DNA from 4 places in the Butyricicoccus sp. AM78-15b2TA genome. Region 4 is predicted to be linked to each of the others. Evidence: predicted binding sites of a transcription regulator. Region 4 holds the regulator's gene; each other region holds the start of a gene.
The links. The regulator Rex, encoded in region 4, represses fermentation and respiration genes when NADH is low (regulators of the CRP and FNR family bind a similar motif). The targets are predictions, from matches to a motif close to ATTGTTAANNNNTTAACAAT.
Positions count from the first base shown of each region.

Region 1: a site for Rex is predicted at 3,097-3,116, ahead of PGS25_RS13605 (acetyl-CoA C-acetyltransferase). Genes of this name have one in related genera too.
Region 2: a site for Rex is predicted at 2,717-2,736, ahead of PGS25_RS04355 (phosphoglycerate kinase). Genes of this name have one in related genera too.
Region 3: a site for Rex is predicted at 3,752-3,771, ahead of PGS25_RS14535 (acyl-CoA dehydrogenase). Genes of this name have one in related genera too.

Region 1 is NZ_JAQEHY010000019.1:14,415-19,956, forward strand. It holds gene PGS25_RS13595 (3-hydroxyacyl-CoA dehydrogenase family protein) at 1-632, opposite strand, end outside; gene PGS25_RS13600 (enoyl-CoA hydratase-related protein) at 747-1,565, opposite strand; gene PGS25_RS13605 (acetyl-CoA C-acetyltransferase) at 1,831-3,018, opposite strand; gene PGS25_RS13610 (acyl CoA:acetate/3-ketoacid CoA transferase) at 3,210-4,766, opposite strand; gene PGS25_RS13615 (hypothetical protein) at 4,811-5,086, opposite strand; gene PGS25_RS13620 (4-hydroxyphenylacetate 3-hydroxylase family protein) at 5,204-5,542, opposite strand, start outside.
Region 2 is NZ_JAQEHY010000003.1:124,322-129,863, reverse strand. It holds gene PGS25_RS04375 (RNA polymerase sigma factor) at 1-245, shown strand, start outside; gene PGS25_RS04370 (hypothetical protein) at 166-1,086, shown strand; gene trmL (tRNA (uridine(34)/cytosine(34)/5-carboxymethylaminomethyluridine(34)-2'-O)-methyltransferase TrmL) at 1,264-1,749, shown strand; gene PGS25_RS04360 (DegV family protein) at 1,761-2,639, shown strand; gene PGS25_RS04355 (phosphoglycerate kinase) at 2,864-4,054, shown strand; gene tpiA (triose-phosphate isomerase) at 4,167-4,937, shown strand; gene gpmI (2,3-bisphosphoglycerate-independent phosphoglycerate mutase) at 5,053-5,542, shown strand, end outside.
Region 3 is NZ_JAQEHY010000025.1:8,964-14,505, forward strand. It holds gene PGS25_RS14515 (peptidoglycan-binding protein) at 1-673, opposite strand, end outside; gene PGS25_RS14520 (hypothetical protein) at 688-1,116, opposite strand; gene PGS25_RS14525 (heme-degrading domain-containing protein) at 1,206-1,664, shown strand; gene asnB (asparagine synthase (glutamine-hydrolyzing)) at 1,724-3,553, opposite strand; gene PGS25_RS14535 (acyl-CoA dehydrogenase) at 3,907-5,058, shown strand; gene acrB (acryloyl-CoA reductase electron transfer subunit gamma) at 5,080-5,542, shown strand, end outside.
Region 4 is NZ_JAQEHY010000016.1:48,409-53,950, forward strand. It holds gene PGS25_RS13035 (type III pantothenate kinase) at 1-107, shown strand, start outside; gene PGS25_RS13040 (aconitate hydratase) at 430-2,352, shown strand; gene PGS25_RS13045 (isocitrate/isopropylmalate family dehydrogenase) at 2,459-3,616, shown strand; gene PGS25_RS13050 (redox-sensing transcriptional repressor Rex) at 3,656-4,312, shown strand; gene metA (homoserine O-acetyltransferase MetA) at 4,388-5,302, opposite strand.

The sequences.
Region 1 (5,542 bases), on a different contig from region 4:
TCAGCAGGGGAAGCGATGCCGTCAGCAACGATACCCATTGCCTCGTTCATCATCGGGATCAGGATGCGGTTTACAACGAAACCAGGACCTTCCTTAACGGCAACCGGGGTCTTGCCCAGGGATGCCATCAGGTCAAATGCGGTCTGGAAGGTTTCGTCCGAAGTCTGGATCGCGCGGGTAACCTCAACCAGCTTCATGATCTGAGCCGGGTTGAAGAAGTGGCAGCCGATGAACTTATCCGAACGGTGCGGGATGCAGGCAGCCATCTCGGTGATGGACAGACCGGAAGTGTTGGAAGCGAAGATGGTGTGAGCGGGGCAGATCTTGTCCAGATCCTCCAGCAGGTCCTTCTTCAGATCCATGCGCTCCAGAATAACTTCCATGATGAAGTCAGCTTCGGCAGCGTCCTTGCGGTCAACCGAGGTCTTGAGGGAAGCGAGCAGCTCGTCCTTGCGCTCTGCGGTCATCTTGCCCTTGCTTACGAGAAACTCGTAATCGTGTGTGATAACGGTCTTGCCGCGCTCGGTGAACTCCGGCTTGATGTCGATCATGGTAACGTCATGACCTGCGTTCAGAAATACCTCAGTGATGCGTGCGCCCATGTTGCCAGCGCCGAATACACAAACTTTCATGCTAAATTAACCTCTCTCTCACTCTTTGCGGATGGATGAACAGGTATTGCGAATATTGATTAGTCAAAACCGCACAATCTGGTTTTGAATTGTGCGGTCCGACTGTCTCAATGCTTACTTATTCTTGAATTCCTTAGCCGGCTTGTCGCGGTTCTTGTCTAGGAAGTAAGCCATGCCGTACTTCTGATCCTCGGTAGCGAAGCACTGTGCGAAGCAGTTGCCCTCGAACTTCAGAGCGGAGTTCAGGTCGGTCTGCATGCCAACGTTTACAGCTTCCTTAACCAGGGAAACAGCGATCGGAGCCTGAGCAGCGATCTCCTCGGCCAGCTTTACAGCCTCGTCGAGCAGGTTCTCCAGCGGATATACGTAGTTAACCAGGCCCATGTTCAGAGCGTCCTGAGCGGTGTAGTTAGCGCGAGCAGTGTACAGCATTTCCTTAGCCTTGCCTGCGCCTACGAAGCGAGCCAGACGCTGGGTGCCGCCGCAGCCCGGGGTGATGCCCAGACCAACTTCAGGCTGACCGAAGGAAGCGTTCTCGGAAGCGAGACGGATGTCGCAGGACATAGCCAGCTCGCAGCCGCCGCCGAGGCAGAAGCCGTTGATGGCAGCAATAACCGGACGCTTGAAGTTCTCGATCTTCCAGCAAACGCGGTTGGACTCGTTGCCGAACAGCTTGCCTTCTGCACAGGTCTTGGTAGCCATCTCGGAGATGTCAGCGCCTGCAACGAAGGAGTTAACGGTCTTGCCCTTCTTGTTAACGGTGGAAGAACCGGTCAGAACTACTGCATAAACGTCATCCAGATCCTTAGCCAGCTCGTCGAATGCCTCTTCCAGCTGTGCGTACATGTCGGTGGACAGAGCGTTCATAGCCTTCATGTGCTCGATCTTAACGATCGCAACATGACCCTTTTTTTCGATTACTACGTCAGTCATTTTTAAGACTTCCTTTCAGAATATGTGCTATGAGCGTAAAACGCTCAAGGCTGACCTCTATTCGGAGGCCATCAAACATCCAAAGGATGTTTGCAGTCAAAATAGAACAGAAGCGAGCTTCTGTTCGTAAAAACCCGCGACATGCGCGTGGGTTTTTACACCCCGACCCAGCCGCCCTGGGCGGCGTCGTTCGGGTATCCAAAATCAGTTTCTACGGAACTGATTTTGGTATATAGGGGGCTTTTGAAGCCCCCTATAGCAAGACTTACTTGCAGAGCTCGTCGCGCTCAACGATGATAGCTTCGCCCATACCGCCGCCGATGCACATGGTAGCCAGACCGATGGTCAGGTCGCGCTTGATCATTTCGTGAATCAGGGTGGTGGTGATGCGGCAGCCGGCTGCACCGATCGGGTGACCCAGAGCGATTGCGCCGCCGTTTACGTTAACCTTGTCCATATCAAAGCCAAGCTCACGGTTAACAGCAGCAGCCTGTGCAGCAAATGCCTCGTTGGACTCGATCAGGTCGAGGTCAGCAACGGTCAGACCTGCGCGGGACAGAGCCTGACGGGTGGACTCGATCGGACCTACGCCCATGATGGACGGATCACAGCCTACAGAGCCCCAGGCACGAACCTTAGCCAGCGGCTTGAGACCGTTTGCCTTAACGAACTCCTCGGAAGCGATGATCATTGCAGCGCCTGCATCGTTGATGCCGGAAGCGTTGCCTGCGGTTACGGTGCCGTCCTTCTTGAATGCCGGGCGCAACTTGCCGAGGATCTCCAGAGTGGTGTTCGGCTTTACATGCTCGTCGGTATCAAAGATAACGGTTTCCTTCTTCTTCTTAACTTCGATCGGAACGATCTCGTCCTTGAAGCGGCCGTTAGCGATGGCAGCAGCAGCCTTCTGCTGGGAAGCGAGAGCGATCTCGTCCTGCATTTCGCGGGTGATGCCGTACTTTTCAGCTACGTTTTCTGCAGTGATGCCCATGTGGTACTGGTTGAATACATCAAATACGCCGTCGTATACCATCATATCGACCAGCTTCTTGTCGCCCATGCGAGCACCCCAGCGGGTATCGCGGGAGATGTACGGAGCACCAGACATAGACTCGCAGCCGCCTACCAGCATCATCTTGTTCTCGCCGGAACGGATGATCTGGGTGCCGAGGGAGATGGCACGCATGGAGGAAGCGCAAACCTTGTTCAGGGTCATAGCCGGGGTGGTGATCGGCAGACCGGACTTCAGGCAAACCTGACGTGCTACGTTCTGGCCTACGCCGCCCTGCAGTACCTGACCGAACAGAACCTCGTCGATTGCTTCCTTGTCAACGCCTGCACGCTCGATAGCTGCCTTTGCAGCAGCGGTGCCAAGCTCGGAGGAGTGTACATCGCGGAGGGTGCCGCCGTAAGTGCCGATTGCGGTACGGGCAGCGGAACAGATGTAAACGTTCATTTAGCTGTTTCTCCTTTTCTACTGATGCGGCGAAAAACTATGCCGCCGCATGGTGATGGAAACTCGATTTTTTTTGAGTTCGTTAATATTTTATCAAACTATTCTGCAGAATGCAAGGGGAATTGGTCGATTCTGTAAAATTATATGAAAAGTCCAGTTCCCGTTTGCGTAATCTGCACAAATAGAATTGATTAGTCGTTAGCCAGACCCATCAGCTCGTCACGGAAGATGCGAGCGTCCATGGTCTTGATCTCGTCAGCCATCTTCGGAACGAAGTCCATCTGGTCGAGGATCTGGGTCTGCAGGTCGATGCCCGGAGCGATCTCGGTCAGGGTAACGCCTTCCGGACGCAGCTCGAATACGCAGCGCTCGGTGATGTACAGAACCGGCTGATGTACCTCGTTAGCGTAATCGCCGGAGAAGGTGATGTGCTCAACCTGCTTAACGAACTTCTTCTTAGCGCCTTCCTGGGTGATAACGAGCTTGCCGTCCTTGCACTCAGTCTTGAGGCCCTTTGCAGTGAAGGTGCCGCAGTAAACAACCTTCTTGGCGTTCTGGGTGATGTCGATGAAGCCGCCTGCACCTGCCAGACGGGTGCCGAACTTGGATACGTTCAGGTCGCCGTTCGGAGCAGTCTCGGCCAGGCCGAGGAATGCAACGTCAAGGCCGCCGCCCTGATAGAAGTCGAACTGTACGTTGTGCGGGATGATGCACTGTGCGTTAGCAGCAGCGCCGAACTGGGTGCCGCCGTACGGTACACCTGCGATAGAGCCTGCCTCAACGGTAAGGGTCATCTTGTCGGAGATGCCTTCTTCAGCAGCTACGTTAGCGATCTTCTCCGGTGCGCCGGTGCCGAGGTTTACGATAGCGTCCTGCGGCAGCTCCATAGCAGCACGGCGGGCGATGATCTTCTTAGCGTCCATCGGGATCGGCGGGATAGCGTCAACCGGGATGCGGAACTCGCCGGTCAGCGCGCCGTCGTACGGCATGCCGAGGCACTGCATGTTCTCCTCATCGGTGCCGACTACAACAGAGTCAACATAGATGCCCGGGATAGCAACCAGCTTCGGGTCCAGAGAACCGCCCTGTACGATCTTCTCAACCTGAACGATTACCTTGCCGCCGGAGTTCTTGCAGGCCTGAGCCATAGCAGTTACGTCCAGAGGACCGATCTCACGATGTACGGTGCAGTTGCCGTACTCATCGCAGTAGGAAGCACGCAGGAATACAACGTTGATCGGGAAGCCCTTGTACAGCAGGCGCTCCTGACCCTCGATGTTAACAACCTTTACCAGATCTTCCTTGGTAACGTCGTTCAGCTTGCCGCCGCCGTTGCGCGGGTCAGCGAAGGTCTTCAGGCCAACGTGGGTGATGGTGCCGATGTTGTGAGCAGCGATATCGCGGTACATGTGCGAGATAACGCCCTGCGGCAGGTTGTAAGCCTCGATCTTGTTGTTCAGAGCCAGCTCGCCGAGCTTCGGAGCACGGTCCCAGTGGCCGCCGATAACGCGCTTAACCATGCCTTCATGGCCGTAATGGTCACCGCCGGTGCCATCGCGGTGGCCCTGACCGGCTGCAAAGAACAGGGTCAGGTTCTGCGGGTGGCCGGTCTCAAGAAAACGCTTCTCGAGAGCCTTGGAAAGGGTCTCCGGGCAAGCACAGGATACGAAACCGCCGGTAGCAATGGTATCGCCGTCCTGAACCTTCAGAGCAGCTTCCTCCGCGGTGATGATGCTTACTTTCTTCATGTTTATCAATCCTCCTGATAATAGTGCGACCGGTTTTACAGTGGTCACGCCTGCGACGTGAAAGACCTGATTCTATCTATCGCCTGCGGAATCTCATCCGCTGCGGCAACAACAACACGGTGCGCGGCCTCGATCTCCTCATAGAGATACGGACAGCCGGTGCAGCCGCGCAGGATCAGCAGTACGTCATATGGAACACCGTCCTCCGGATAGGAGAATGAGGCGGTATCCAGAAGGGCAGCGCAAATCGCCTTGTAGGCATCGCCGCGCTCATAGCGCGGATTGCAGCCGCCGCAGAATTTTACTGTGCAGCGAAGCAAGGCGCACAACCCCTTTCTATGTAGCATTTCCGAATGTTACCATAGGGAAACAATGGGTAATAACACAAACACAGGCACTCACGGGTGCTCCATGAGTGCCTATAGTTTGCTCAGAGATTACTTGATGCGAGCAATCTTCTTTGCCAGTTCCTTCTTCATTTCAAGGTTGGACTGACGGGCAATCATGATGCGCTGAGCCTGCGGCGAGCCTGCACCGTGCATGGACTCCGGCAGATAGCCGACAGCTGCAGTACCCATGGTCATGTTCTCGATCAGGCGCAGCAGACGCATACGGTCCTCAGTCGGAACGGAAGCAACGCCCTTGAGGTACTTCTCGATGTACGGCTTGAGCTCCGGGTTGCGGTAATCAGCCTCGGACGGCTGGGTTACCATCAGGCCGCCTGCCAGATCCTGTGCCAGACGAGCGATCTCGTACGGGAAGCGGGTAACGTTCTG
Region 2 (5,542 bases), on a different contig from region 4:
TACACGCACTGCCGGACGATCAGCGAATCGCGGTGTGGCTGCACTATGTGGAAGGCTACCGCACAGAGGAAATCGCGGAAATGGTCGGCTGCCGTCCGGCAACGGTACGCACGCGGCTGCATCGCGCAAGAAAGCAATTAAAGCTGGATTTGGAGGGATCTTACGATGAAGAACAACTGGAACGAACTGAAGGACATCAAGGCTCCGCAGGAGCTCAAGGAGCGCACGCTGGCAGCAGCTCGTGAAGCGCGTAAGCTGACGAACGAACCGCTGCATGCGGTGCCGCGCCATCCGTGGGGAATGGCAAAGCGCCTTCTGGCGGCAGCCTGCGCGTTCGGTATTGTGCTGGGCGGTACGGCGGTTTATCGCACGCATAATGGCACCGCGCAGACCGGCAGTGCAGCCGTAGCGGATGCCATCAGTCACACATTCGGCTTTGCAGCCTATGCCGCCGATACCGGCGAGCTGCGTCAGCCGAAGGACAGCAAGATCGTGTTCGATACCGGCAGCGGCGCAGACGATCCGGAAAAGGGTTTTTACTCCGGCTGTCTGTTCAAAGTCACCGGTGAGAATATCAAGACCATATCCGCGACCATCGACAAGGGCGCAGTCTACCGCACGAAAACCGTCAAGGATACATCGGCCGACCGTGACGAGTGGGTGCGCTCGATGCATCAGGGCACGAACCCCGAACTCGACGGCGCAGACCGGATCATGGTCTGGGGCAGTGACGAGATGCATATGTACGCCGACCTGTGCTGGAAGCTGGACAACGGCTTCACCGACGAGTACGACCCGGACGCCGGCTACGGTCTGTGGCTGCCCAGCCAGCCGGAAACCACGGACGATGATCTGCAGGATTCGTGGCACGCGGCTGTGGACGGCTTTGAGGGCGCAAAGCTGACCGTTACCATCACCTTTACTGACGGCTCGGAGCAGACCCGCTCGATGACGCTGCACACCGGCAAGCTGGGCGTGGAATACAAGGACGATACGTCCGGTCCGAGCCTTACCGGCGAAGTGCTGACCGATGAGCAGACCGCAGCGGAAGGCTATATCTATGGCGTCTATGCGGATATTGAGTAATTGAAGATATGTGCCGTTCATCCAAAATCATCAGAAAATTAGCATAGTGCATGAAAATTTCCTCTGAATCTTGTGTTCAGAGGAAACTTTTTTGCGAAAAAAATGGGAATATACCTTGAAAAATACGGTGTTATCGCATAAAATAGAAGAAGTTTAGTTCGTAAATGAGGCGAAAGTATGCTCAACATTGTTTTGGTCGAGCCGGAGATCCCGCAGAACACCGGCAACATTGCCCGCACCTGTGCGGCGACAGGCTGTGTGCTGCATCTGGTCGAGCCGCTCGGCTTTGCTATCGACGACAAGCGCATGAAGCGGGCCGGTCTGGATTACTGGCACCTGCTCGATGTGCGTATGTATAAAAATCTGGATGAATTTTTTGAGAAAAATCCGGACGGCCGCTACTTCTATGCGACAACAAAGGCGCCGCACGCCTATCATGAGGTGGAATACCGCGACGGCGACTACCTGATGTTCGGCAAAGAGCCCCGCGGTCTGCCGGAAGCGCTGCTCATCGAGCACCCGGAACGCTGCGTCCGCATTCCCATGAGAGAGGGCGCGCGCAGCCTTAATCTGTCTAACTCGGTCGCTGTTATTGTGTTTGAGGCACTGCGGCAGACCGGCTTTGAAAATCTGAGACTTGCGGGACCGTTTCCGCAGGCATAAAGGAGTAAAGCATGGAAAAGATTCATATTTTGACCGATTCCTCGTCGGATATTCCACACGAGCTGGTGGAAGCCCACGGAATCGAGATCGTTCCGATCATGCTGACGCATGAGGGACGCAGCTTCCGCGAATATTACGACATCACATCCGAGGACTACTGCAGGCTGCTCGAGACCAGCAGCGAGATTCCCGGCACGGCCATGACTACGCCGACCGTATTCCTCGAGTCCTACAATCGTGCATTTGAGCGCGGCTGCACGCATCTGCTGGCAGTGCTCATCAACGGCGGTGGCTCGGGTACCTATCAGGCGGCGTGCCTTGCAAAATCCATGTTCGAAGAGGAGCAGGGGGAAGGCAAAATGACCATCGAGGTCATCGACTCCAAGACCTACACCTACATTTACGGACACATTGTTGTCAAGGCTGCCGAAATGCGCGAGCAGGGCGAGAGCTTCGACGCAATCGTCAGCGTGGTAAAGAGCCGTCTTAACCGCGTGGAAGCTTACCTCGGCGTGTACAGCCTCAAGTTCCTCAAGAAGTCCGGCCGTATTTCGGGCGGCGCGGCTTTCGTGGGTGAGGCGCTCGGTCTCAAGCCCATCAGCCATGTGTATGATGGTGCGGTAAAGGTGTGTGACAAGGTGCGCGGTGAGAAGGCACTCGTTGCCGGAATGAGCAAAAAAGTCTCCGCCCGTGTGGTGCAGCCGGATAAGCAGACGGCTATCCTGCTCTACGGCGACGTACCCGCCGAGCGTCTGGATGAAATGGAAAAGCGTCTGCGTACCGAAATTGGATTCCGCGATGTGGAACGCGTAGTGATCGGTCCCTCGGTTCTGACAAATACTGGTCCGCTGGCGATGGCTGTAGCGTATTATGGAACGCCGCGGGATTGATGCAAAAATTGTGAATGTTGTTTAATATTTCGCAACTTTTTGGCGAAAAACGCAAAAATCCTCTAAAAGCGAGTTGGAATGTGATGATTTTCACAATTTTGCTTGCGAATGACACGAATTACGAGTATAATTCTGTATTGGAAACGGAATTATTGTAGTAATAACAACCGTGCTTTTGTTCCTTATCGTAACTTTATAATACATCTTAAAGGAGAGGGATATTTATGCAGTATAACAAGAAGAGCGTTGAGGATATCGACGTATCCGGCAAGAAGGTAATTGCCCGCTGCGATTTTAACGTACCGCAGGACGAGAACGGCAACATCACCGACGACAAGCGCATCCGTGCTTCGCTGGAGACCATCAACTACCTGCTGGATCACAACGCTGCTGTAATCCTGTGCTCGCACCTCGGCCGTCCGAAGGGCGAAGTAAACATGAAGTATTCGCTGGCTCCGGTCGCTAAGCGTCTGGGCGAGCTGCTTGGCAAGGAAGTCAAGCTGGCAAAGGACGTTGTAGGCGAGGATGCTAAGAAGCTGGCCGCTGAGGTTAAGCCGGGCGAGGTCGTTCTGCTTGAGAATGTTCGCTTTGAAAAGGGCGAGACCAAGAACGACGCTGCGCTGGCAAAGGCTATGGCTGACATGGCTGACATTTACGTCAACGACGCATTCGGCACCGCACACCGTGCGCACGCTTCCACCGCAGGCATCGCAGATTACCTGCCGGCTGTATGCGGCTTCCTGATCAAGAAGGAAATCTCCATCATGGGCAAGGCTCTGAGCGACCCGGCTCGTCCGTTCGTTGCAATCCTGGGCGGCGCTAAGGTTTCCGACAAGATCGGCGTTATCGAGAACCTGATCGACAAGTGCGACACCATCATCATCGGCGGCGGCATGGCCTACACCTTCTCCAAGGCAAAGGGCGGCGAGATCGGCACCTCTCTCTGTGAGGAAGACAAGATCGAGCTGGCACTCGGCCTGCTCAAGAAGGCTGCTGACAAGGGCGTTAAGCTGCTCCTGCCGGTTGATACCGTTTGTGCAGATCACTTCGGCGCGGACGCTGCTCCGGTCGTATACGAGGCTGGCAAGATCCCGGCTGACATGATGGGCATGGACATCGGCCCGAAGACCGTAGAGCTGTTCTCTGAGGCTGTCAAGGACGCAGGCACCGTTGTTTGGAACGGTCCGATGGGCGTATTCGAGTTTGACACCTTCGCAGTCGGCACCAAGGCTGTTGCCAAGGCAATCGCTGAGAGCAAGGCTGTTTCCATCATCGGCGGCGGCGACTCCGCAGCTGCTGTTGAGAAGCTGGGCTTTGCTGATAAGATGACCCACATCTCCACCGGCGGTGGCGCTTCTCTGGAGTTCCTCGAGGGTCTGGAGCTGCCGGGCATCGCATGCCTGCAGGACAAGTAAGTCCATTAGGAACGCTTTATATCGGAGCGCGTTCTGTTGAGCGCTCCGTATAAATACATAAAGATTTAAGACGGAAAAGTCCGTCCGAATGTTTGAAAGGGGTAAAACCAACATGAATCGCAGATATCGTAAGACCATTATCGCCGGCAACTGGAAGATGAACAAGACTCCGGCAGAGGCTAAGGCTCTGATCGAAGAGATGAAGCCGCTCCTGTCCAAGACCAAGTGGTGCGAGATGGTTCTTTGCGTACCGTTCACCGATATTCAGGCTGCTGTAAAGGCTGCTAAGGGCTCCAAGATTGCAATCGGCGCTGAGAACATGCACTTCGAGAAGTCCGGCGCGTTCACCGGCGAGATCTCCGCTGACATGCTCAAGGAGCTGGGCGTTAAGTACGTTATCATCGGCCACTCCGAGCGCCGTCAGTACTTCAACGAGACCGACGAGGCTTGCGGCAAGAAGGTTCAGGTCGCTCTTGAGAACGGTCTGCGCCCGATCCTGTGCGTAGGCGAGTCTCTGACCGAGCGCGAGCAGGACGTTACCATGGAAGTTATCCGCAAGCAGATCAAGATCGCTCTGCAGAACGTAGCTGTTGAGGACATCAAGAAGGTTGTCATCGCTTACGAGCCGATCTGGGCAATCGGTACCGGCAAGACCGCTACCGCAGAGCAGGCTAACGAGGTTTGCTCCGCTATCCGTGACTGCCTGCGCGAGAAGTACGGCGCACGCGCTGCACGCGGCATCACCATCCAGTACGGCGGTTCTATGAACGCGAAGAACGCTTCCGAGCTGCTGGCTCAGCCGGACGTTGACGGCGGCCTGATCGGCGGTGCCTCCCTGAAGAGCGCTGACTTCGCTACCATCGTAGAAGCAGCTAACCAGTAAGATAAGGATACGGGAAAGGGAAACGCTCCCTCACCGTTTTGCGGAGGGGGACATGGTGATATCGTGTCCCCTTTTATTCTCTTATCGTTCGCTTCTGTAAAGGAGTTTTATCAGTATGAAAAAAACCACTATGCCGGGCATGCCGGAGGTAGAGGTAGTCGAGATCAAGACTTCCGCACCGGTTAATGTTCTGGCAGATCCGGCTCCTGCAAAAAAGCCGGCGGCAAAGCGTACCCGCAAGACCGCTGCGGCAAAGACAACTGCAGCCAAGACTGAGGCGAAAAAGCCGGCAGCCAAGCGCGGCCGCAAGCCCAAGGCAGCCACCGCTGCTGCCAAGAAGGCAGAGGGCCCGAAGAAGCCGACCGCTCTGATCATCATGGACGGCTTCGGCCACCGCGAGGAGACCAAGGGCAACGCCATTGAGGCTGCTAAAAAGCCGAATCTCGATAAGATTTTCGCAGAGAACCCGCTCACCTATATCGGTGCATCCGGTCTGGACGTTGGTCTGCCGGACGGCCAGATGGGCAACTCCGAGGTTGGTCACACCAACATCGGTGCAGGCCGCATTGTATATCAGGAGCTGACCCGCATCACCAAGGCCATCC
Region 3 (5,542 bases), on a different contig from region 4:
TGTCCGCGCTGAACACGCCGTCTGTGGGATAGATTTTCGGAATGTTCGGGAAATTGGTCGAAATGCGGTTAAGGCGCGTTTGAATCGTGCGGACATCCTCGGAAAAGTCGCCAAGCCGCAGCGTTACACCGGGAAATGACCCGCCGAGATTGGGCGAGAGCGGTGCTCTGGTGACAAAATTTACATCGCTGCCGTAAAACGACTGCACAATCTGCTCGGCAGATAGTCCCTGCTCGGCAAGCGGCACGGTGCCCCACTGACTCAGGCCGCCCGGACAGGTGACGGTTGTGCCGTTGCAGTACTGCGCGAACAGCGGCTCGACCGCGTCGCCGCGGGTGAGGTAAGTGCCGATCATATCATCTACAATGGTGGAAATATTCTCGAAAATATCCCGTCCGGGCACAAAGGACTGGTCATACCGCGTGGAATTGGTGATATCAAAATCGTAGCCTTGCGCGCGGTACCATTCGGTGAATACTCGGTTGAGCACATAGGACATTTGTGCGTACACGTTGGCGCGGATGGCCTGCTCGGGCCAGGTCGGATAAATCTCGGATGAGGCAACATTTTTGATGTAATCGGCAAACGGTACGGTGATATTCTGCGCATTCGAGGACGGCGCACCGAGGTGTACCGTGATGGTTTCCGGTATGGAAACATAGGGTTCGGGCAAAGCAATCCCTCCTTTTACGGATTCTCCGGCAACTCGGGATCGAGTGCCTGCGGCGCACCGGTGGCGGTCAGGTCGGTCTGCGCAAAGTTCTGGTTTTCCGCGAGCGGTGTAAGCGCCACGGGCAGCATGGTCGGCACACCGGAGAACATGGCGATGTGCAGCGCGGTCAGCGGCGTGTAGCCCTCAGCGGAGATTTCGACCGTGTAGACCGCAAACGGTGGACCGCTGCCCGGACTCAGCGAGTTGCTGCGCGGCGGCGTTGTCAGTATCATGGACGGTGTCATGCCGCCGGAGTCGGTCGTGACCGAGTAAAGCAGCGTGCGCATGCCGGTCTCATCCGGCGCGGTGGAGACCGAAACGATGGCGTTTTCAAGCGGCAGTGCACCTAATGCGGTCGTGACGAGTACACGCAGTTCGGCGGTGCCGTCGGTCAGTTCAGCCATGAAAAAACCTCCTTGTCAGCAGGTGGAAAAACAGATATACTAAAGGTAATAGCCGCAAAGGCGGCAAAATCTCGAAAGGCGGGGACAGTATGCAGGATTACAAAACGATGATCTCCATGTGTGCAGAGCAGGAGGAGAAGTTTCAGTTTGAGCATTTTTCGCGCGAGGATGCGCTGAAAATCGGCCTCAAGCTGCATGAAAACGCAAAGGAGCAGCCGGTTGCGGTTGAGATTACGGTGAACGGTTTGGTCGTGTTCCGCTGCTTCGGTGAGGGCGCAAAGCCGGACAGCGAACTGTGGCTCGCGCGCAAGCGCAACGCGGTTGACCTGATGGAAACGTCCTCGCTGCGGTTTTTCGCAGAGCTGGAGGACGCAGGTGAGACCTTCGCGGACCGCAAGCTCGACCCGAACGAGTACGCCGCAGGCGGCGGTTTCCCGATCCGGCTGCGCGGCACCGGCGTCATTGGTTCCATTTGCGTTTCCGGTTATCCGGATCATGTGGATGATCATCAGCTTATCATTAACACACTGGCGGAGTATTTCGCATAATTGAGCATTTTAAATGGGGAATGGAAGATGAACGTATCGTTTTTCATTCTCCATTATTTTTATACTATTTTGACATGATAATGCCGGAACCACCGGTCAAGCTGGATGATATACGCGAAAATCTGCGGCGTACGCATCAGCTGTCCGAACCACGGTTCGGCAAGGCTTTCCGGCCGCTGCATGAGTTTTTGCACGGCATTCCGGTCGAACAGGGAAGCGGCGACCGAGGTGTTATCCTCGAAAATACGGCGGACATAGTCCGCGCACAAGCGGGTATAAACCGGATGAAAGGTTTTCGGATACGGACTTTTCTTGCGGTAAACGATCTCTTTGGGCAGTTCATCGGCGAACGCGCGGCGCACGATGCCCTTCTCACGTCCCTCGAGCGATTTGAAGTCCCACGGCATGTTATAGGCATACTCGACAATGCGGTGGTCGCAGAAGGGCACGCGAACCTCAAGACCGGAGTACATGCTCATGCGGTCCTTGCGGTCGAGCAGGGTCGCCATGAACCAGTCGAGATTGAGCACGAACATTTCACGCATCCGGGCTGCTTTTTTGTCATCGGACGGCAGCCTGGGTGCGCGGGCGCAGGTGTCGCAGTAGTGCTGGCGCACAAATTCCTCGCCGTTTCTAACGGCATCCGGTGTGAGCAGACCCAGACGCAGACCGACCGACCGTGACCACGGAAACGTATCTTCAAACAGAATTTCCTCACGGTGGTACCACGGATAGCCGCCGAATAACTCGTCGGCGCACTCGCCGGACAGGCAAACGGTGGTTCCACCGCGCTTGACGGCCGCACAGAACAGCAGCAGGGAGGAGTCTACATCCGCCATGCCGGGCAGCGCGCGTGCATCCGTCGCGGGGAGCAGGGCCGCGCACAGTGCCTCCGGTTCGAGCACAACGCGATGATGGTGCGTACCGAGAAAATCCACCATTTGATCAATATACGAATCGTCACTATTAGGTTGAAATATACTCTTTGTAAAATATTTATCGTTGTCCCTATAATCCACCGACCAGGTGTGCAGCGTTTCGCCGCGGGCCGCGTAATCTTTCGCCGCCAGCATGGACAGGATGGACGAATCCAGTCCGCCGGACAGGAAACACGCCAGCGGCACATCGCTGACCAGCTGACGGCGGGCGGCATCGCAGATGAGCTCATGCGTGCGCTCGATGGTGGTTTGCAGGTCGTCCTCGTGCTCGTGCGCTTCGAGCTGCCAGTAAACGTGATCGGTGAAGTTTTCCGGAGTCAAAACGGCAAAATGTCCGGGGAGCAGCGACTTTATCTGCCGGAAAACACCGGATTCCGGCGGGCGCGCAGGCCCGAGCAGCAGCAGAGTGCGCAGACCATCCTCGTCGAGCGCAGGCTCGATCTCCGGATGGCACAGCACGGTGTCAATGGTCGAACCGAAGGTCAGACCGTTGCGAATGGGAGCGAAAAACAGCGGTTTTACGCCCAGCCGGTCGCGGCAGAGCGTCAGTCGGCGTTCGCGTTTCTCCCAGATGGCAAAGGCGAAAATGCCGTTCAGCCGCGCAAATGCGTCGGTTTTCCACTCGAGATAGGCGTGCAGCAGCACTTCGGTGTCCGAATGTCCGACAAACTCGTGCCCGCGTGACATAAGTTCTGTACGCAATTCCGGCGTGTTATATAACTCTCCGTTATATATAAGGATAGTATTCCTGTCGGGAGAGCACATTGGCTGCTTGCCGCCCTCCGGATCAATGACGATCAGCCTCCGATGGATAAGCGCTGTGTCCTCGTCAAAATACGTGCCTTCGGCATCCGGCCCGCGCGGCGTAAGCGTTCGCTTCATTCCGTGAAGGATCGGTCCGCCGCGGCGTGCGTCGCGTTCATAATCGACAAAACCGCCGATACCACACATAGGCGATTCCTCCTCTGATTGATGGTTTCCTTCTGTTATATGTATTAAATGTGAAAAATATGAAGTAAAATCGTTATTTTTCTAAAAAATATAAGCGGCGACAGAACAGGATGAGGGTTGCGTGCAATGTGCGTTCGTTCCTGCCGACATTTGGCAGAAACGCACAAAAAATGGAGTGCGGATTTTATCAGTAAAAAGAATGTTAAATCCTTGACAAATGGTTTCCGAACGATATAATAGAGATAGACATGCTCCAAACAAGGACCTCGCTGGGCGCGGCGCTGCGGCCAATGACCGTGTGCGCTGTGTTTTTGTGCGTGTCCGCTATTATTTATTTTTGGGAGGTTTATGGCATGGATTTTAGGCTTACAAAAGAAGAAGCACTGTTCCAGAAGATGTGCCGCGAGTTCGCTCTGAACGAAGTAGAGCCGATCGCAGCTGAGATCGATGCGGAAGAGCGCTATCCGGAGGAAACCGTTCAGAAGCTGATGAAGTACGGCCTGATGGGCATTCAGTTCCCGAAGGAAGTCGGCGGCTCCGGCGGTAACTATATCTGCTATTCTATCGCTATCGAAGAGATGAGCCGCGTATGCGGTACCACCGGCGGCATTATGTCCGCTCACGGCACCCTGGGTGCTTGGCCGATTTACGCTTTCGGCACCCCGGAGCAGAAGGAAAAGTGGCTGCGCCCGCTGATCGAGCCGAAGGAAGGCGCAAAGATCGGTGCATTCGGCCTGACCGAGCCGAACGCAGGTACCGACTCCGCTGCACAGCAGACCATGGCTGTTAAGCAGGAGGACGGCTCCTACATCATGAACGGCTCCAAGGTGTTCATCACCGGCGGCGGCCGTGCAGATACCTACGTTGTATTTGCTATGACCGACAAGACCAAGGGCAACAAGGGCATTTCTGCGTTCATCGTTGACAAGGACGACCCGGGCTTCTCTATCGGCAAGATCGAGCACAAGATGGGCATCCGTGGTTCTCAGACCGCTGAGCTGATCTTTGAGGACGTTCATCTGCCGGCAGACCGTCTGCTGGGCAAGGAGAACGGCGGCTTCAAGATCGCTATGATGACCCTGGACGGCGGCCGTATCGGTATCGCTTCTCAGGCTCTGGGTATCGCGCAGGGCGCTCTGGATAAGGCTATCCAGTACATGAAGGAGCGCGTACAGTTCGGCAAGACCCTTGATAAGTTCCAGGGCCTGCAGTGGATGGTAGCTGACATGGCAACTCAGATCGACGCTGCTCGTCTGCTGGTTCGCCGTGCTGCATTCAACCACGATGTTGGTCTGCCGTTCACCAAGGAAGCTGCTATGGCTAAGCTGTACGCTTCTGAGGTTGCAATGGACGTTACCACCAAGTGCGTACAGATTTACGGCGGCTACGGTTACATCCGTGAGTACCCGATGGAGCGCATGATGCGTGACGCTAAGATCACCGAGATCTACGAGGGCACTTCTCAGGTTCAGAGAATGGTCATCGCTGGTCAGGTTCTGCGCTAAGAAAAGGAGGAAAACTGAACTATGAAGGCAATTGTTTGTGTAAAGCAGGTTCCGGATACCTCCGGCAAGGTTGCTGTTAATCCCGATGGCACCCTGAATCGTGCATCCATGCAGACCATCACCAACCCGGACGACCTGAACGCTGTAGAGGCTGCTCTGAAGCTGAAGGACGCTACCGGCTGCAAGGTCGTTGTTATCACCATGGGTCCTCCCCCGGCAGAGGGCATGCTGCGTGAGCTGATCGCTCGCGGCGCTGATGAAGGCGTTCTGGTTTCCGCTCGTGAGTTCGGCGGTTCCGATACCTTTGCTACTTCCCAGATCCTGGCTGCTGCTGTTAAGAAGGTTGGCCTGGAGAAGGACGACATCGTATTCTGCGGCCGTCAGGCTATCGACGGTGATACCGCTCAGGTTGGCTCTCAGATCGCTGAGAAGCTGGACATCCCGCAGGTTTCCTACGTTGCTGGCATCGAGAAGGATGGCGACA
Region 4 (5,542 bases):
GTCTCATCTACGAGAACAACCGCGAAGCGTTTGAAAACCGCAAGCTGGATATGACCAGCAGCGTCATCGAAGTGACCGAGGAAGGTACATGGCAGGAGAACAAGTGAGTTGAGCTGCTGCGAAACCGCTTTTTCGACAAATACAAGTGACTTTCTGACGAAAACAGTAATTCTGCTGAAAAAACGCAGAAAAAGGCTTGAACTTTTTCAAATCACTGCGGTGAAAAGTGCTTTGCAAAACCGATAGAATGTTGTAAAATAGAAGTGGTTTCGTGTATGCGAACACCACTTCTATTTTTGTTTTTTGGGGCACGGTGCGAGCTGCACCGTGGAGAAGGCTGTGGAAGCCGCAACCACCCATTCTGACGAGAATGGGGCGCGAAAGCGAAAGACTTTCGCGTCGGGACATAAAGGAGCGAAGGAAACACACATGGGTATGACAATCGCGCAGAAGATTTTGAAAGCGCACTTGGTAGACGGCGAAATGGCACTGGGTCAGGAGATCGGCCTTAAGATCGATCAGACGCTGACGCAGGATGCCACCGGCACGATGGCTTATCTCCAGTTTGAGGCGATGGGCGTCGATCAGGTCAAGACCGAGCGCTCGGTCGCTTACATTGACCACAATACCCTGCAGTCCGGCTTCGAGAATGCGGACGACCACAAATATATCGGTTCTGTCGCTAAGAAGCACGGTATCTACTATTCGAAGGCAGGCAACGGCATCTGCCATCAGGTGCATCTGGAGCGCTTCGGCGCACCGGGCAAGACCCTGATCGGCTCGGACAGCCATACGCCGACCGGCGGCGGCATCGGCATGCTGGCGTTCGGTGCCGGCGGCCTGGACGTTGCAGTCGCAATGGGCGGCGGCGCGTACTACATCCCGATGCCGAAGATGGTCCGCGTCAACCTGACCGGCAAGCTGTCGCCGTGGGTATCTGCGAAGGACGTTATCTTGGACGTACTGCGCCAGATGACCGTCAAGGGCGGTGTCGGCAAGATCGTAGAGTACGCAGGCGAGGGCGTAAAGACCCTGTCCGTACCGGAGCGCGCCACCATCACCAATATGGGCGCTGAGCTGGGTGCTACCACCTCGATCTTCCCGTCCGACGAGGCAACCAAGAAGTTCCTCGAAGCACAGGGCCGCGGCGACGTATGGGTACCGCTGTCCTCCGACCCGGACGCAGAGTATGACGAGGAGTACACCGTAGACCTGTCCGCACTCGAGCCGCTGGCAGCTATGCCGCACATGCCGGATAACGTCAAGAAGGTATCCGAGATCGGCGAGATCAAGGTAAACCAGTGCTGCATCGGTTCGTGCACCAACTCCTCCTACTACGACATGATGAAGGTCGCTTCCATCCTCAAGGGCAAGACCGTAAGCCCGGAGGTTTCGCTGACCATCAGCCCCGGTTCCAAGCAGGTATTCAATATGCTGGCGCAGAACGGCGCTCTGGCAGATATCATCTCTGCAGGCGCTCGTATCCTGGAGTGCGCATGCGGTCCCTGCATTGGCATGGGTCAGTCGCCGGAGTCTGGCGGCGTATCGCTGCGTACCTTCAACCGCAACTTTGAGGGCCGTTCCGGCACCCAGGATGCACAGATCTTCCTCGTATCTCCGGAGGTTGCAGCAGCGTCGGCACTGACCGGTGTGCTGACCGATCCGCGCACCCTCGGTGAGATGCCGGAGATCGAAATGCCCGAGCATTTCACCATCAATGATAACATGATCGTAAAGCCGGCCGAGAATCCGGCTGAGGTTGAGGTCGTTCGCGGTCCGAACATCAAGCCGTTCCCGCTGGGCAAGGCGCTCGAGGCATCCTACACCGGCAAGGTCGTTCTCAAGACCGAGGACAACATCACCACCGACCACATCCTGCCGGCCGGTGCAAAGCTGCTGCCGTACCGCTCGAACGTGCCGTACTACTCCAACTACTGCTTCATCAACGTCGATCCGGAGTTCCCGTCCCGCTGCAAGGAGCAGGGCGGCGGCGTGATTGTCGGCGGCGCAAACTACGGTCAGGGCTCGTCCCGTGAGCATGCAGCGCTCGTTCCGCTGTATCTGGGCGTAAAGGCCGTACTGTGCAAGTCCTTCGCACGAATTCACAAGGCAAATCTGGTCAACTCCGGTATCATCCCGCTGACCTTTGCCGATCCGGCGGATTACGATGCAATCAATCTGCTGGATGAAATCTCTCTGCCGAACGTGCTCGAGGAAGTGAAGAACGGCAAGCAGGTCACCGTTGTTTGCGGCGGCAAGACCTTCAAGGCCGACTGTGAGGTTTCCGAGCGCCAGCGTCACGCACTGCTTGCAGGCGGTACGCTGCTGTACGCACGTCAGCAGAGCAAGTAAGTCAAGACGTTATGCCGGCCGGAGAGCCAAGCGGGTTCTCTGGTCGGACTTGACAGGCATATTTTCTTTTGTTAAAATAATATCAATGGTGTAGGAGGACAAAACCATGTCTATCGACCAGTCTGTTCTGGATAAATTTGAGGCAGTTGTAGAGAGCCAGCGCAAGCGTATCATGGATATGAAGGAGCAGGACGATTTTATTGATTACTCCAAGCTGGACAAGCTGATCATCGGCGTGTGCGGCGGCGACGGCATCGGCCCGATGATCACCGGCATGGCCCAGCATGCGCTGGAGGTTCTGCTGGCAGACAAGGTAAAGGCCGGCAAGGTGGAGTTCCGCGTGATCGACGGTCTGACCATCGAGCGCCGTGCCGAGCTCGGCTGCGCAATCCCGCCCGACGTTATGGAAGAGCTGAAGAAGTGCCACGTTATCCTGAAGGGCCCCACCACGACTCCGCGCAAGGGTGATCCGTGGCCGAACGTAGAGTCCGCGAACGTTGCAATGCGTAAGGGTCTCGACCTGTTTGCCAACGTGCGCCCGGTAAAGGTGCCTGAGCTGGGTATCGACTGGACGTTCTACCGCGAGAACACCGAGGGCGGCTATGCTGTCGGTTCGCAGGGAGTACAGATCGACGACGATCTGTTCATCGACTTTACCGTAGCTACCTCGCAGGGCTGCGAGCGTATCGCTCGTCTGGCCTTCGACTATGCACGCAAGACCGGCAAGAATCGTGTTTCCTGCGTCACCAAGGCGAATATCATCAAAACCACCGACGGCAAGTTCCTCGATACCTGCCAGAAGGTAGCTAAGGAGTATCCGGAAGTACAGTTTGATGACTGGTACATCGACATCATGACCGCAAAGCTGCTCGACGACAAGCGCCGCCGTGACTTTAAGGTCGTTGTACTGCCGAACCTGTACGGCGACATCATCACCGACGAGGCCGCTGAGATCCAGGGTGGTGTCGGCACGGCAGGCTCTGCCAATATCGGCAAGCGCTATGCGATGTTCGAGGCAATTCATGGCTCTGCGCCGCGTATGGTACAGGAAGGCCGTGCAAAGTACGCGGATCCGTCCTCCGTACTGCGTGCAGCTGTTATGCTGCTTGAGCACATCGGTGAAATCGAACTGGCAAAGAAGCTCGACCGCGCACTTGATATCTGCATGGTAGAGGAGCACAAGGTTGTTGTTACCGGTCGTGATACCGGTGCAACCGCACAGGAATTTACCGATTATGTGCTGGATACCATCGCTAAGCTGTAATTTACACGAGAAATAGAATTTGAGAGAGGGAGAGGGTCTGTGGAACACAAGCAAGAGGTTTCCAAAGCGGTAATTCAGCGATTGCCTCGCTATTATCGGAATATTTGTGAGCTGAAGGCTGAAGGGGAGCAGCGTATCTCCTCCAAAGCACTGGCAGAGCGCATGGGACTGACCGCTTCGCAGATTCGTCAGGACTTTAACTGCTTCGGCGGCTTTGGTCAGCAGGGCTACGGTTATAATATCGACAAACTGCAGGAGGAGCTGGGTGCGATCATGGGTCTGCGGACCGGCCGCACGGCGATTCTGCTGGGTGCCGGCAACCTCGGTCGTGCACTGCTTAATAACTTTAACTTTTCTGCCAGCGGCTTTGAGCTGCTGTGTGCGTTTGACGCAAATCCGCAGCTCATCGGTCAGCGCTTTGGCGGCCATGAGGTACGCAGCGCGGATACGCTTGCGGAGTTTATTGAGCGCAACAAGCCGGATGTGGCGGTGCTCACCATTCCGCGCGGAGATGCCCCGCGTATCGCACACGGTCTGGTAGAGCGCGGTATCCGCGGTCTGTGGAATTTCACCGGCGAGGACCTTCATTTGGAGGGACTGGGCGTTCCGGTCGAAAACGTGCATCTATCGGACAGCCTGATGACACTGTGCCATCTGGTCGGCGCAGCAGACGAGGAAAGAGAGCAGAACCTGTAAAACGAAAGGGAGTATCTTTTGATACTCCCTTTTTGTGCGAAAAAGCCGCTATCCAATGGATGAGCGGCTTTTGTGTTACATTTTGTCCAGATAATACGGTGTTGTCTGGTACACATAGTAGTTGACCCAGTTGGTGTAAAACAGGTTGGCATGTGCCTTCCAGGTCACCAGTACGTCCTCGTTGGGATCATCGTTGCGGAAGTAATGGCGCGGCACCTCCGGGTTCATGCCCTTAGCCAGATCACGCTCATACTCCTTTTTGAGCGTGTCGGCGTCGTACTCGCCGTGGCCCAGCACAAAGATCTGACGGCCGTTCATTGCCTCTACGATGTGCACACCGGCTTCGTGCGACTCCGCGAGAATGGTCAGACGATCGTTTTTGCGGATGTCGGCGGCACGCACCTCGGTGTGGCGCGAGTGCGGTGCGCAGAAGATATCATCAAAGCCGCGCAGCAGCGGCTCCTTCGGCAGCAGAACATGGTGCTTGAAAATACCGGACATTTTTTCGGGCAGCATGTACTTCGGAATACCGTAGTGATAATACAGACCGGCCTGCGCCCCCCAGCAGATGTGCAGCGTGGAATGAACGTGCGTTTTAGTCCAGTCCATGATCTCGGTCAGTTCCTTCCAGTATTCGACTTCCTCAAACGGCATGGTCTCTACCGGCGCACCGGTGATGATAAAACCGTCATATTTCTGGTCGCGGATATCGTCGAACGTCTTGTAGAAGGTGAGAAGATGATCCTCCGGCGTATTTTTGGAATGGTACGTTTCGGTCTGGATCAGATCGACCTCGATCTGGATCGGCGTGTTGGATAAACAGCGCAGGATCTGGGTTTCGGTAATGATTTTCAATGGCATCAGGTTGAGTAAACCGATGCGAAGAGGACGAATGTCCTGTGTCGCGGCACGGTGTTCGGTCATAACGAAAATGTTTTCGCTTTCCAATACGGCGCGTGCCGGCAGACTGTCGGCTATCTTGATAGGCAAGCCGACACCTCCTTTTTCTCTTCACAAATCTTTATATAATATATTCAGTATAGCAGATTTACGGCGGTATCTCAAGGGTTTGCATAAAATGCAGAAAAATGAAAAATAGTTATTGACAAAACAGGGGGACGATGGTATTCTAAATAGGTTGTTTTCAAACAGCGGTTCAGCGTACCAAAAAGAATTTGAAAAAAGTTCTTGACAAACGGTGAAAAGTTTGGTATTCTGAATAAGCTGTTT